2 regions of the Streptomyces sp. NPDC057136 genome follow, and region 2 is predicted to be linked to the other one. Evidence: riboswitches for the same ligand, from Rfam matches in the RefSeq annotation. Region 2 holds a riboswitch; the other holds the start of a gene.
The links. Region 2 has a riboswitch for S-adenosylmethionine ahead of thrC (threonine synthase). Riboswitches for the same ligand answer to the same signal wherever they lie in the genome.
Positions count from the first base shown of each region.

Region 1: it holds a riboswitch for S-adenosylmethionine, as region 2 does, so the genes downstream of both, ACFT7S_RS37995 (aminotransferase class V-fold PLP-dependent enzyme) here and thrC (threonine synthase) in region 2, are expected to answer to the same signal.

Region 1 covers NZ_JBHUUV010000074.1:159-7,802, forward strand. Annotated here, with positions in the region: gene ACFT7S_RS37995 (aminotransferase class V-fold PLP-dependent enzyme) at 1-1,261, opposite strand, end outside; SAM riboswitch class IV at 1,437-1,553, opposite strand; gene trpD (anthranilate phosphoribosyltransferase) at 1,636-2,700, opposite strand; gene ACFT7S_RS38005 (cytochrome bc complex cytochrome b subunit) at 2,824-4,449, opposite strand; gene ACFT7S_RS38010 (Rieske 2Fe-2S domain-containing protein) at 4,446-5,498, opposite strand; gene ACFT7S_RS38015 (c-type cytochrome) at 5,495-6,304, opposite strand; gene ACFT7S_RS38020 (heme-copper oxidase subunit III) at 6,360-6,980, opposite strand; gene ACFT7S_RS38025 (hypothetical protein) at 7,168-7,569, shown strand; gene ACFT7S_RS38030 (Ig-like domain-containing protein) at 7,625-7,644, opposite strand, start outside.
Region 2 covers NZ_JBHUUV010000071.1:8,339-15,982, forward strand. Annotated here, with positions in the region: gene ACFT7S_RS37775 (ABC transporter substrate-binding protein) at 162-1,439, shown strand; gene ACFT7S_RS37780 (DUF3263 domain-containing protein) at 1,500-1,736, shown strand; gene otsB (trehalose-phosphatase) at 2,068-2,919, shown strand; gene ACFT7S_RS37790 (trehalose-6-phosphate synthase) at 2,896-4,275, opposite strand; gene ACFT7S_RS37795 (hypothetical protein) at 4,353-4,643, opposite strand; gene ACFT7S_RS37800 (glucosyl-3-phosphoglycerate synthase) at 4,682-5,632, opposite strand; SAM riboswitch class I at 5,785-5,912, shown strand; gene thrC (threonine synthase) at 5,931-7,223, shown strand; gene ACFT7S_RS37810 (MoaD/ThiS family protein) at 7,253-7,528, shown strand.

The sequences.
Region 1 (7,644 bases), on a different contig from region 2:
CGTCCGGCGTACCGGCCCCGAAGCTGACCCGGATCGCGTTCAGCGAGCGCTCGCCCGGACCGGCCTCCGGGGCGCCGCACTCGCCCGGGTCCTGCAGGTCGCTGCCCAGCAGGGTCCGCACCAGCGGGTGGGCGCAGAACAGTCCGTCGCGGACGCCGATGCCGTACTCCGCGGAGAGGGCGGCGGCGAAGTGCGAGCTGTTCCAGCCGTCGACGACGAAGGAGATGACGCCGACCCGCGGGGCGTCGTCGCCGAACAGCGAGAGCACCCGGACCTCGGGGACCTCCGCGAGTCCGGCACGGACCTCGGAGACGAGCCGCTGCTCGCGGGCGACGAGGGTGTCGAAGCCCGCCTCGGTGAGCGCCTTGCAGGCAGAGGCGATCGAGTAGACGCCGATGACATTGGGCGAACCGGCCTCGTGGCGGGCCGCGGTGGTGTGCCACTCCACGTCCACACCGCCGTCGGTGCGCCGGGCGACCTTGCGCGAGGCGCCGCCGCCGGCCAGGTACGGCTCCGCGTCCTGGAGCCAGTCGGCGCGGCCCGCGAGGACTCCCGAGCCGAACGGCGCGTACAGCTTGTGTCCGGAGAAGGCGACCCAGTCGACGTCCAGCTCCGCGATGTCCACCGGGTGGTGGGGGGCGAGCTGCGCGGCGTCCAGCACGATCCGCGCACCGTGGGCGTGGGCGGCGGCGGCCAGTTCCCTGACCGGCCACAGCTCGCCGGTGACGTTGGAGGCACCGGTGACGCAGACCAGCGCCGGGCCGTAGGGGTCGCGCTCGGCGAGCGCGCGCTCCAGGACCTCGACGGCCTGTCCCGGGGTGCGGGGAGCGTTGAGGTAGGTCACGCGGGCGTCGCGCCACGGCAGCAGCGAGGCGTGGTGCTCGGTCTCGTAGACGAACACCTGGCAGTCCGCGGGGATCGCGGCGGCGAGCAGGTTGAGGGAGTCGGTGGTCGAGCGGGTGAAGATCACCTGGTCGGTGTCCCGGCAGCCGAGAAACTCGGCGACGGTCCTGCGACTGCTCTCGAAGAGGTCCGTGGAGAGCTGCGAGAGGTAGCCGGCACCGCGGTGGACGCTGCCGTAGTACGGGGCGTACGCGGCGACGTCGTCCCACACCCGCTGGAGTGCCGGGGCGCTGGCCGCGTAGTCGAGAGCGGCATACGTGACTTCTCCTCCCGTAACGAGAGGAACAGTGACGTCCTTTCCCAGAACCGGCAGCGGGGCACAAATGGACTGGTCGATGGCAGCGACGGAGACAGACATGGCGAACTCCCGTAACAGGCAGGCGAATTCCGCGCGCCGACGAGTACGCGGCAGCGCAGGAGAAAGGAAAAGAGGGTGCGCGGAGAAGGGCGGAAAGGCCCTAACGCATTCGCTTGCTCACAAGAGACTCCCTAGGGACCAGGACCCCGGGGGTTGGCATTCACAGATGCCGAGGGGCCCGCGCTTGCCGTAGACCTCGCTGCCTACGGCCTGGTCTTCACCCGGGGCACCCCGCCACGGACGGAGGGTTGCCGGACAGCGAGCCGGGGCCTATTCGCTGTCACTCATGACCTGCCCAGCATCTTGCCATACGTGCGGACATACGCAAGGCGCGGTCCGGTATCCGGACCGCGCCCTGTGCGTACAGCGCCTGTTCAGGCGTTGCTGGCCGCCACCCAGCGCTCCAGCACCCGCTTGGCCGCCCCGGAGTCGATCGACTCGGTGGCCCGTGCGATCCCGGCGGCGATCTCCTCGTTCAGCGTGCCCGTCCCCCCGTCCAGGGCGACCAGCGCCGCCGCCGTGTTGAGCAGCACCGCGTCGCGTACCGGACCCGTCTCGCCGTCCAGCAGCCGGCGGGCGACATCCGCGTTGTACGAGGCGTCGGCGCCGCGCAGGGCTTCCACGGGCACCAGCTCCAGGCCGACGTCACGCGGGTCGAACGCCTCCTCGCGCACCGCACCGTCCCGGACCACCCAGACCCGTGACGTAGCCGTGGTGGTGAGCTCGTCGAGCCCGTCGTCGCCGCGGAAGACCAGGGACGAGTTGCCCCGGTCTGCGAGCACGCCCGCCACGATGGGCGCCATCCGGAGATCGGCGACGCCGACGGCCTGGGCGCGCACCTGGGCCGGGTTGGTGAGCGGGCCGAGGATGTTGAACGTGGTCTGCGCACCGAGCTCCTTGCGGGCCTTGGCCGCGTACCGCAGAGCGGGGTGGAACTTCACGGCGAAGCAGAAGGTGATGCCCGCTTCCTCCGCGACCTGCACGACCCGCTGCGGCGTCAGTTCGAGGTTGACGCCCAGCTTCTCCAGGACGTCGGACGCCCCGCTCGCCGAGGAGGCGGCGCGGTTGCCGTGCTTGACGACCTTGGCGCCGGCTCCCGCGAGGACGATCGCCGACATCGTGGAGATGTTGACCGTCTTGGCCAGGTCGCCGCCGGTGCCCACGATGTCGACCGTGCGGCCCGGTACGTGGATGGTGTTGGCGTGCGCGTACATCGTCCGTACGAGCCCGGTGACCTCGTCGACCGTCTCGCCCTTGGCCCGCAGCGCGACGGCGAAACCGGCGATCTGCGCGTCGGTCGCCTCGCCGCTCATGATGCGGTCCATGGCCCACGCGGTGTCGTCCGCGGCCAGGTCCTCGCCACGCAGCAGCGGGTTCAGCACGCCCGGCCAGGAACGAGCCGCCACGCTGTCGCCGCCGCCCGGGGTCACAACGTTCATGGTCCGCTCCTGGGGTCCACAGCCGATAAGGGGATGGCCTCCACCCTATCCAGCCCGGGAGGCAGCAAAGAGCCCCGTCCACTCGATGGACGGGGCTCTCGCTGTGGCGATCAGTTCAGGTGATCAGTGGTGGCCGTGGCCGCTGGTGATCTCCTTGTACTCCTCGGCAGTGGGCTTGGCGATCTGGTTGTCGTCGCCGTAGTAGCCCTTGCTGAGCTTGACGCGCAGCTTCTCCACCGGAGAGACCTTGCGCTTGACGCCGTTCTCGTCGACCGCCGGGCCGATCTCGGCCGGCTTGTACTGCTCGTGCGCGGTCAGCGTGTGCAGCTGGCCCGGGCTGAGCGGCTCGTGGATCTCGACGAACTCACCGTGCGGCAGGCGCTTGATGATGCCGGACTCGCGTCCGTGCAGCACCTTCTCCTTGTCGCGGCGCTGGAGGCCGAGGCAGATCCGCTTCGTCGCGATGAACGCGAGGACCGGCGCCACGAAGAACGCGATCCGCACGAACCAGGTGATGGAGTTGATCGACAGGTGGAAGTGCGTGGCCCACAGGTCGTTGCCACCACCGACGAGCAGTACGAAGTACCACGTGATCCAGGCCACGCCGAACGCGGTGCGGGTGGGCACGTTGCGCGGGCGGTCCAGGATGTGGTGCTCGCGCTTGTCGCGGGTGATCCAGGACTCGATGAACGGGTACACCGCGATCGCGACCAGAACCAGCGGGAAGATCATCAGCGGGATGAACACACCCAGGACGAGCGTGTGGCCCCACAGGTTGACCTCCCAGCCCGGCATCACACGGATGAGACCTTCGGAGAAGCCCATGTACCAGTCGGGCTGCGCGCCGGTCGACACCTGGTCGATGCGGTACGGGCCGATGGCCCAGATCGGGTTGATCGAGGCGATCGCCGAGACCATGGCGATGACACCGAAGACCAGGAAGAAGAAGCCTCCGGCCTTCGCCATGTACACCGGCAGCAGCGGCATGCCGACGACGTTCTTGTTCGTCTTGCCGGGGCCCGCGAACTGCGTGTGCTTGTGGTAGAAGACCAGGATCAGGTGGCCGACCACGAGCCCGAGCATGATGCCCGGCAGCAGCAGGATGTGGACCGAGTAGAACCGGGGAACGAACTCGACGCCGGGGAACTCTCCGCCGAACAGGAACATCGAGAGGTACGTGCCGACGACCGGCACCGACAGCACGGCACCCTGCATGAAGCGGACACCGGTGCCCGACAGCAGGTCGTCCGGGAGCGAGTAACCGGTGAACCCGGTGAACATGCCCAGGACGAACAGCAGGAAGCCGAACAGCCAGTTGACCTCACGCGGCTTGCGGAACGCACCCGTGAAGAAGACGCGCATCATGTGCACGAACATGGCGGCCAGGAAGATCAGCGCGCCCCAGTGGTGGATCTGCCGGACGAGCAGACCGCCACGGACGTCGAAGCTGATGTGCAGCGTCGAGGCGTACGCCTCGGACATCCGGATGCCCTGCAGCGGCTCGTACGAGCCGTGGTACACGACCTCGTTCATGCTCGGGTGGAAGAACAGCGTCAGATACACACCCGTGAGGATGATGACGATGAAGCTGTAGAGCGCGATCTCACCCAGCATGAAGGACCAGTGGTCCGGGAAGATCTTGCGCATGTTGGCCTTGGCCAGGCCGTAGATGCCGAGCCGGCCGTCCGCCCAGTCGGCCACCCGCTCACCGGCGGGTGCCTTGCTCTTCGTGTCGTTCGCAGTACTCATCCGCGCTCCCAGAATGCAGCACCGACGGGCTCTTCGAAGTCACCCAGCGCCTCGAGGTTGCCCTCAGTGTTCACGCCGATCCGCAGCTGCGGGAGCGGGTGACCGGCCGGACCGAAGATGACGCGGGCGCCGTCGGAGAGGTCGAAGGTGGACTGGTGGCACGGGCAGAGGACGTGGTGCGTCTGCTGCTCGTACAGGCTGATCGGGCAGCCGACGTGGGTGCAGATCTTCGAGAACGCCACGATGCCCTCGTGGGCCCACTCGCGCTCACGCTTGCTCTTGATGTCGTCCGGCTCGATCCGGACGATCATCAGGGCGGCCTTGCCCATCTGCGTCTGGAAGTCGTGCGCGTCCTCCTCCAGGCCCTCGGGCATGGCGAAGGTCAGCGAGCCGACGACGATGTCCTCGGGACGCAGCGGCTCCATCGTGTTCATGTTGATGAGTTGCTTGCCCCTGCCCCACATGGTGGAGCGGAGCTTCTTCTCCGGCAGCGGGCCGAGGTCGCGCAGCAGCATCACGCCGGAGAGCGGCACCAGGGCCAGCGCGCCGAACATGGTGTTGCGGATCAGCTTGCGCCGACCGATCGCGGACTCCGCGGCACCGGCCGCGAAGTCGGCCAGAACCTGCGCCTTGACCTCGGGCTCGGCCTCGATGGGGTGACGCTCTGCGGCCGTCTCCACGTCGGACATCAGGGTGCGCGCCCAGTGGACGGCGCCCGCGCCGATGCAGAAGAGCGCCACACCCAGGGTCATGCCCAGGGAGAAGTTCAGCGCACTCACGTGGCCGACCGGCCAGATGAAGACGATCTTGTCGACCGGGAAGATGACGTAGGACGCGATGAACGCGACCGTCGACAGCATGGACAACGTGAACATGAACGCGACCGCGCGCTCGGAACGCCTCGCGGCCCGCTCATCGATGTCCTGGATGCGCGGCTTGTGGGCCGGCAGCCCCGGGTCGGCGAACGGGTCGTCCGCCACCGCTACCGCGCCGTGCGCGGTGTCCTGCTCAACCGGCAGGATCTCTTCTGGAATCTCTTGGCTACTCATGACTTCTTGGCCTTAGCGGTGTGGGCCGCGACCCAAACGGCAACTGCGATCAGTGCGCCGAGTCCGAAGATCCAGCCGAACAGACCCTCGCTGACCGGACCGAGACCACCCAGCTTGAGCCCACCGGGGCTCGCGGAGTCTTCTCCGTTCACGGTCTGGACGTACGCGATGATGTCCCGCTTCTGCTGCTCCGGCATCGTCGTGTCGGGGAAGGACGGCATGCTCTGCGGGCCGGTCTGCATGGCCTCGTACATGTGCTTCGGGTTCACGCCTTCGAGGCTGGGGGCGTACTTGCCGTGTGTCAGCGCGCCGCCCTCACCGGTGAAGTTGTGGCACTGGGCGCAGTTGGTACGGAACAGGTCGCCGCCCTTGGCCGCATCCGCGCCCTTGGGGCTGACCTGGTTCTCGGTCGGCGTGATCGGACCGGCGCCGAGCGACGCGACGTACGCCGCGAGCTGGTCGATCTGTGCCTGGGTGTAGATGACCTTCTTCTTCGGTACCTGGGCGCCCGGCTGCTGTGCCGGCATACGGCCCGTACCGACCTGGAAGTCGACGGCGGCGGAGCCCACGCCCGCGAGGGACGGCCCGTCGGTGGTGCCCTGACCGCCGGTTCCGTGGCAGCTGGCGCAGCCTACGGAGTAGAGCTTCTTGCCCTCGTCGATAGCGAGGGACTGGGCGGTTTCGTCTGCCTGCGCCTTACCCGCAGGCGCAAAAGCGGCGTACAGCCCCCCGGTAGCCGCCAGCGCGAGGAGTAGTACGACGACCGCCGCCAGCGGATGGCGTCGTCGTGCGGAGAGCTTTTTCACGGATTACCCCGGTGTCAGGATCTTCTGCGTCGATGGTGTGTGGGTGCGAGCCCGGTTACTTGATCATGTAGATCGTGGCAAACAGGCCAATCCACACGACATCGACGAAGTGCCAGTAGTAGGACACGACGATGGCGGCGGTGGCCTGTTCGTGGGTGAACCTCTTGGCTGCGTACGTCCTGCCGAGAACCAGCAGGAAGGCGATGAGACCGCCTGTCACATGCAGACCGTGGAAGCCGGTGGTCAGGTAGAACACCGAGCCGTACGGGTCGGACGACAGGGAGAGCCCCGCGTCCTTGACCAGCTCGGTGTACTCCAGGACCTGGCCTCCGATGAAGATCGCACCCATCACGAACGTGATGATGAACCAGGTGCGGAGCTTCTTCACATCGCCCCGCTCCGCGGCGAAAACGCCGAGCTGGCAGGTGAGTGAGGAGAGCACCAGGATCGTGGTGTTCGTCGCGGAGAACGGGAAGTTCAGATGATGAGCCATCTCCTTCCAGTGATCCGGTCCCATCACCGATCGCAGGGTGAAGTACATCGCGAAGAGGGCCGCGAAGAACATCAGCTCGGAACTCAACCAGATGATGGTTCCGACGCTGGTGAGGTTCGGTCGATTGACCGACGGGTGCGCGTGCCCGGTTTCTACTGTCGTTGCTGTCGCCACGACCGACATTATGTCGGTCGCTTATCCCGCCCTCACTCCCGGGGGTGCCGTTCGGTGTGTCAACCGCGTGTGTCCTCCCCGAACGGCCCATCGAATCGGTGTCATTACCGGTGCTGACAGGCTGTTGGTCGGAGTACGATCCGCGCATCGGTTCATGCCCGGAGAGCCCCGAAGACGCAGATGTCACGGAGGAACAATGCAGCCGACCGCCACGGTCCTGGTCTACAGCGACAACGCCAACACCCGCGAGCAGGTGAGGCTGGCAGCAGGTCGCAGGCCGGCGGCGGACGTGCCCCCGGTGGAGTTCGTCGAGTGCGCGACCCTGCCCGCCGTCCTGACCGCCCTGGACAACGGCGGCATCGACGTCTGTGTACTGGACGGCGAGACCGCCCCCGCGGGCGGTATGGGCGTCTGCCGGCAGATCAAGGACGAGGTCTTCCACTGCCCGCCGGTGCTGCTGCTGATCGGGCGCCCGCAGGACGCCTGGCTGGCCACCTGGAGCCGCGCGGACGCCGCGGTGACCCTGCCGGTCGACCCGGTCGATTTCGCGGACGCCCTCGCGGCTCTGCTGCGGGGCAGGCTTTCCTTGGACGCCTGAGGGTTTCCGGTCTCCTGTTCGCGGTCCCGTCGAGGGGCAGCGCACTCCGGCCGGGTCAGACGTGGGGGCGCAGGC
Region 2 (7,644 bases):
GCAAAAGGTCTAGTCCACTAAGGAGTTTGTTGAGGCTCCATACAAAATCGGGCGGCGGTCGTGCGTTGCCGAAGCGAGACTCCTTTGGTGTAGACCTCTTGGTGAATGTGGGGGAAAATCCCTCTTCGGCGGGGGCGAGGCAAGTGATGTATTCGATGAGGATGGGCGAGGCCGTGCAGCGGCGCTTTTTGGGTGTGACCGCGGCGGTGGCCGCGCTTGGTATGACAGCAACGTTGTCGGGCTGCGGGAGCGGCGGTGATTCCGGTGACGTCACCCTGAAGTTCGTGGCGGCCGATTACGGTACGAGCGCGGCGAATACGTCCGAGACGTACTGGAACAACCTCGCCCGGAACTTCGAGGCCGCGCACCCCGGCATCAAGGTCGACGTCCACGTGTACGCGTGGAAGGACGTCGACCGCGAGGTCGCCGAGATGGTGGCGCAGAACAAGGCCCCGGACATCGCCCAGATCGGCGCGTACGCCGACTACGCGAAGAAGGACAAGCTCTATACGGCCGACCAGATGCTCGCCATCCGTACGCAGGCCAACTTCCTTCCCTCGCTGAGCGACGCGGGCAAGGTCAACGGCGAGCAGTTCGGACTGCCGTTCATCGCGAGCACCCGGCTGCTCTTCTACAACAAGAAGCTCTTCAGCGACGCCGGGCTCGACGCGCCGAAGACCTGGGCCGACATCCAGCGCGACGCCACCCTGCTCAAGCAGCGCGGCGTCCGCTACCCCTTCGCCCTGCCCCTCGGGCCGGAGGAGTCCCAGGCCGAAACCCTGATGTGGCTGCTCAGCGGCGGCGGTGGCTACACGGACGACGTCGGTGGGTACACCATCGACTCCCCGCAGAACATCGACACGCTCACCTGGCTGAAGGACAACCTCGTCGGCAAGGGGCTCACCGGGCCCGTCGCCCCGGGCAAGCTCGACCGGGCCAAGGCGTTCGACGCGTTCACCCAGGGCCAGGTGGGCATGCTCAACGGGCACCCGACGCTGATGGAGGACGCCGAGAAGGAGGGCGTCGAGGTCGGTATGGTGCCGCTGCCCGGCGTCGACGGGCCGACCCGGGGCTCGATGGGTGTGGCCGACTGGATGATGGGCTTCAAGCAGAACGAGCACCGTGCGGAGATCGGCAAGTTCTTCGACTTCGCGTACAACGACGAGAACGTGCTCGCGTTCGCGGACGAGTACGACATGCTGCCCGTCACGGACAGCGCCTCCGCGGAGATGGAGACGGACGCCCGGCACAAGCCGCTGCGGGAGTTCCTGGCGGCGCTGCCGAACTCGCAGTTCTATCCGTTCGCCAAGACCTCGTGGGCGCAGGCCAGTGAGGCGATCAAGGCGAGCATCGGCACGGCGGTGGAGCCGAACGGCAACCCGGAGAGGGTGCTCGCGGAGATAGCGAAGAAGGCGGAGCAGGCGGAGCAGGCGGAGTAGCCGTCGGAGCGCGGAGTAGGGGGGTGCGCGGTTGTCCGTGCGGCCGATTAGGTTGTTCATATGACCGAAGCCGCCCCACTCTCCGACCGGGACCGAGCCCTGCTCGCCCTGGAACGACGCTCCTGGGCGGGGCCGGGGGCGAAGGAACGGGCGATCCGCGAGGAGCTCGGGATGTCGCCGGTCCGCTACTACCAGCTGCTGAACGCGCTGATCGACGATGTACGGGCGCTGGCGGAGGACCCGGTAACGGTGAACCGCCTAAGAGCGGTAAGAGCAACCCGCCGAGCCCGCCGCTGACCCGACCCCTTCCCGGGGCTCCGCCCCGAACCCCGGTCCTCAATCGCCGGGCGGGCCGGATGTTGCCGTGACCGCTCAGATCAAGCTCACAGGCCACTCGCGTACAGAGCAACACCAGCCAAATCAAGCCCGTCCGGCGTTTGAGGACGGAACCGGTGGGTGAGGGGGTCGGTGCCCACATCAAGCCTGCCCGGCGTTTGAGGGCAAGACGGGCACTCGCCACGACACCGGCCACTCCAGCCCGTGGCGGTCACATCAAGCCCGTCCGGCGATTGAGGACAAGGGGTTCGGGGGAGCCCCGGGAAGGGGGGCGTCGCTATAGGGTCGACGCATGGGCAGTCACCCCGATCACCTGCCGACCCCGACCACCCCCGCCGGCCAAGAGGGCCTCGCGGCCATCCTCGCCCGGCCCGACCGAGCCGTGGTCGCCCTCGATTTCGACGGCACGCTCGCCGACATCGTCCCCGACCCGGAACAGGCCCGCGCCCACCCCGGCGCCGTCCCCGCCCTCGCCGCACTCGCGCCACGCGTCGCGTCCGTCGCCGTGATCACCGGCCGCCCGGCCGACGTCGCCGTGCGGTACGGCGGCTTCGCAGGCGTCCCCGGTCTCGACCACCTCGTCGTCCTCGGCCATTACGGCGCCGAACGCTGGGACGCCGTCTCCGGCACCGTGCACGCCCCCGCCCCGCACCCCGGCGTCGCCGCCGTACGCGCCGAACTCCCGGGCGTGCTCCACGAGGTGGACACCTGGCACGGCAGCTGGGTGGAGGAGAAGGGCCAGGCCGTCGCCGTACACACCCGCCGGGCCGAAGACCCGCAGGCCGCCTTCGAGTCGCTCCGCGACCCCCTCGGCCGGCTCGCGGCCCGGCACGGACTGATCGTCGAACCCGGCCGCCTGGTCCTGGAGTTGCGCCCGCCCGGCATGGACAAGGGCGTCGCACTCGCGGAGTACGTACGGGAGACGGACGCCGAGTCCGTCCTGTACGCCGGCGACGACCTCGGCGACCTCGCCGCCTACGCCACCGTGGAGAAGCTCCGCACCGAGGGCCCGGACGGCATCCCCGGCCTGCTGATCTGCAGCGGAAGCGCCGAAGTGCCCGAACTCGCCGAGCGGGCCGACCTGCTGCTGCCCGGCCCCGCCGACGTCGTCGGTTTCCTGTCAGCCCTCGCGCAGCGCCTCTAGCTGGTCCAGGAACCACTGCTGCGGCGGCAGCGCCGTCGCCGCCGCGGCCAGTGCCTTCGTACGGTCCGCCCGCTCGCCGTGCGGCATCGACAGCGCCCGGTGCAGCGCCTCCGCCGTGGCGGACACGTCGTACGGGTTCACCACGATCGAGGCGTCGCCCAGCTCCTCGTACGCCCCCGCCTCCCGCGACAGCACCAGCACGCAGCCGTCGTCGGAGACCACGGGGACCTCCTTGGCGACCAGGTTCATCCCGTCACGGATCGGGTTGACCAGCGCCACGTCGGCCAGCCGGTACGCCGCCAGGGAGCGCGCGAAGTCGTCCTTCACGTGCAGGATCACCGGCGTCCAACCAGGCGTCCCGTACTCCGCGTTGATCTCGTCGGCCAGGGTCTGCACCGTTGCCGTGTACTCCCGGTACACCGCGAGGTCCTGCCGCGAGGGGTAGGCGAATGCGATATGGGCGACCCGCTCGCGCCACTCGGGATGCGCGTCCAGCAGCGCCCGGTACGCGAGCAGCCCGCGCACGATGTTCTTGGAGAGCTCCGTCCGGTCCACCCGCACGATCGTCCGGCGGTCCGGACCCACCTGTTCCCGCAGGGCCGCCATCCGCTCGTCCACGTCCGCCTCGCGCGAGCGGCGGCGCAGGAACTCCGCGTCCGCGCCCAGCCCGTGCACCCCGATCCGCGTGTGGCCGGTGCCGCCCAGGATCTCCGTACAGCAGCCGATGAAGGCGTCCGCCCACCGCCGGGTGAGGAACGCCGCCCGGTCGGCGCCGAGAATGCCCCGCAGCAGCTGCTCGCCGATGTCGTCGGGCAGCAGCCGGAAGTAGTCGACGGGCGCCCACGGCGTGTGCGAGAAGTGGCCGATCCGCAGGTCGGCGCGGAGCTCACGGAGCATCCCCGGCACCAGGGCCAGGTGGTAGTCCTGCACGAGGACCGCCGCCCCCTCGCCCGCCTCCTCGGCGAGCGCTTCGGCGAAGGCCCGGTTGTACGCCTCGTACGAAGCCCACTGCCGCCGGAACTCCGCGTCGAACGCGGGCTCCAACGGGGTCTGGTACAGCATGTGGTGGACGAACCAGAGCACCGAGTTCGCGATGCCGTTGTACGCGTCGGCGTGGAGAGCGGCGTCGATGTCGAGCATCCGGACGCCCGGTTCGGCGACCCCCTGCCTGACCGCCTCGCGGTCGCCGTCGCTCAGCGCCGCGCACACCCACAGCTTGTCGTCGACGGCGCTGAGGCCGGAGACCAGGCCACCCCCGCCCCGTTTCGATGTGAGCGAGCCGTCCTCGCCCTGTGTGTACGACACGGGGCCGCGGTTGGACGCGACGAGAACCTGGGCAGCGTGCTCGGAGACCATGTACCGGAACCTAGCCCGTTCCGTAACCCCCCAAACGTGAGTACGGCCACCGGCCGGGCGGGCTCGCGCCTCGCCGGTCAGCCGCGGTCGCGTTCGTGTCCCCGGCCGCGCGCCGCCGCGCAGGCGACCGCCCCGGCCCCGGTCAGGGCGAGCCCGAGGCCGCCGAGCAGCCACAGCCGCTCGCTGTTGCCGCCGGTCTCGGCCGGGGAGCCGTGCGCGGGGCGCGGCGCCTCCGTGACCTGTACGGCGGCGGCCGGTGCCGACGCGACAAGCCCCGTCGGGAAGGAGCCGAGCACGGCCAGGACAGCGGCGTATGCGGGCAGTCGGCGCCTGCGGCGCAGAGCGGCCCTCAGTCGAGGAGAAGCCATAAAAATGAAATGTAGGGAACTTTTATGACTAAACCGGCTTACGCCGCGCGGCGGGACACGTACTCCGCGATCTCCCGCATCGGGGGCCGCTCCTCCGTGTCCACCACATGGGTGCTCGGTACGAAGCCGTTCTCGCCCCGCTCGAACTGTGTGAGCACCGGCCGCACCAGCTGGCCCCGGGAGAGCCGGAGCTGTGCGGTGCGGTAGATCGTCGCCGCCATCCTGCCCAGCGCCTGGCCGTCCTGGTGGCGGTGTTTGCGTTCGCCGACGTCGACCTGCGCCAGCGCGTCCAGGCCCACCAGGTGCAGTGAGTCGATGAGCAGGCCCAGCTCTACTCCGTAACCGACGGGGAACGGCAGCTGTTCGAGCAGGGAGCGCCGTGCCGCGTACTCACCGCCGAGCGGCTGGACGAATCCGGCCAGCTGCGGCCAGTGCAGATTGAGCAGCGGCCGTGCCACCAGCTCCGTGACTCGACCGCCCTGACCAGCGGTGTCTCCCAGCGGGCGGTCGTACATAGCCTTCACGAACTGCACCGAGGGATCGGTGAGCAGCGGCCCGACGATCCCGGAGACGAAGTCCGCGGAGAAGTCCTTCAGGTCCGCGTCGATGAAGCAGACGATCTCGCCGCTAGTGACCAGCAGTGACCGCCACAGGACCTCCCCCTTGCCGGGGAGGGCGGGTATTCGGGGCAGGATCGCGTCCCGGTGGACCACCCGGGCACCTGCCTCCGTGGCGACCTTCGCGGTGGCGTCCGTCGAACCGGAGTCGATCACCACCAGCTCGTCGACCAGCGGCACGCGCTCCATCAGCTCGTGCCGGATCGTCGTCACGATGGCGCCGACCGTCGCCTCCTCGTTGAGGGCGGGCAGGACGACGCTGACGCTTGCGCGCCGCGGGTCCCGTGCCCTGGCGGCCGCGAGACGATCCAGTGGACGGTCGGCGGCCGACCAGGAACGCCTGGTCAGCCAACGTTCCACCTCTTCGATCAAGGTCGAATCTCCCTGCATGTGATCCATCTCGCGGTTCGGACGACTATCTCAAGCGTCCGAGGCTTCGGTTACAGTCTTGAACAACGCGGACGACCCTCGCATCTCGGGGTCCGTCCGCCGACAAATGCCTGGATCGTGATCCAGCGCCATAGCGCTCATCCAGAGGGACTGAGGGAACGGCCCGTTGAAGTCCCGGCAACCCCCCCATCGACCGCGAGGTCACGGTGGGGAAGGTGCCAAATCCGTCTTGTGGCGAAATTCGCCATGAGGAAGATGAGGAGAAAGGGCCTCCGCCATCATGGCTGTGCAGACTGAACTGACGAACACCCCTTCCACTGTGGATCTCGGTCCCGCCGCGGCGCTTTCCTGCCGCGAGTGCGGCGAGCGTTTCGAGCTCGGTCCCCTTTTCGCCTGCGCGTCCTGTTTCGGGCCGCTCGAAGTGGCGTACGACCTGCCGAGCGGCTCCCCCGACGAGCTGAAGAAGCGCATCGAGGCCGGACCCAACAACATCTGGCGCTACGCGCCGCTGCTGCCGGTCCCCGCCGATGTCGCGGACAAGCCCAACATCAACCCCGGCTTCACCAAGCTGGTCAAGGCCGACAACCTCGCCCGTGAACTGGGCGTCACCGGTGACCTGTTCGTCAAGGACGACTCCGGGAACCCGACGCACTCCTTCAAGGACCGTGTCGTCGCGATCGCCGTCGAGGCCGCCCGCGCCTTCGGCTTCACCACCCTCTCCTGCTCCTCCACCGGCAACCTCGCCGGTGCGGTGGGTGCCGCCGCCGCCCGCGCCGGCCTCCGCTCGTGCGTGTTCATCCCGCACGACCTGGAGCAGGGCAAGGTCGTCATGGCCGCCGTGTACGGCGGTGAGCTGGTCGGCATCGAGGGCAACTACGACGACGTCAACCGTTTCTGCTCCGAGCTCATCGGCGACCCGCTCGGCGAGGGCTGGGGCTTCGTCAACGTCAATCTGCGTCCGTACTACGGCGAGGGCTCCAAGACCCTCGCGTACGAGATCTGCGAGCAACTCGGCTGGCAGCTGCCCGACCAGCTCGTGATCCCGATCGCCTCGGGTTCGCAGCTCACGAAGATCGACAAGGGGCTCCAGGAGCTCATCAAGCTCGGTCTGGTCGAGGACAAGCCGTACAAGATCTTCGGCGCCCAGGCCGAGGGCTGCTCCCCGGTGTCGGTGGCCTTCAAGGCCGGTCACGACGTCGTGCGCCCCCAGAAGCCGAACACGATCGCCAAGTCCCTGGCGATCGGGAACCCGGCCGACGGTCCGTACGTCCTGGACATCGCCCGCCGTACCGGTGGCGCCGTGGAGGACGTGAACGACGAGCAGATCGTCGACGCGATCAAGCTGCTCGCGCAGACCGAGGGCATCTTCGCGGAGACCGCGGGCGGGGTGACCGTCGGCGTGACGAAGAAGCTGATCGAGGCGGGTCTGCTCGACCCGACGCTCACCACCGTCGTCCTGAACACCGGTGACGGCCTCAAGACGCTCGACGCGGTGGCCGCGACCTCGCAGGCGACCGCGACGATCCGGCCGAGCCTGGACGCGTTCCGCGCCGCCGGCCTCGCCACCAGCTGACCATCCGAGACCGAAGGAAGGCACCCACCATGAGCGTCAAGGTCCGTATCCCCACCATCCTCCGCACCTACACGGGCGGTCAGGCCGAGGTGTCGGCGGAGGGCGCGGTCCTCTCCGAGGTCATCGACTCCCTGGAGAAGAACCACCCGGGCATCGCGGCCCGTGTCCTGGACGACCAGGGCAAGCTCCGCCGCTTCGTGAACGTGTACGTCAACGACGACGACGTGCGCTTCGAGGGCGGCCTGGACGCGGTCACCCCGGAAGGTGCCGGCGTCTCGATCATCCCGGCCGTCGCCGGAGGCTGACCGCCGGCCGGCGCACACGTCCGCCGGCCTTCACAGCGATATCTCTGTTGCCCCCTCCGTGAGAGAAGCGGAGGGGGCAATTCTGCATGGTTAGACGCGGTAGAGTTGGGAAGTCC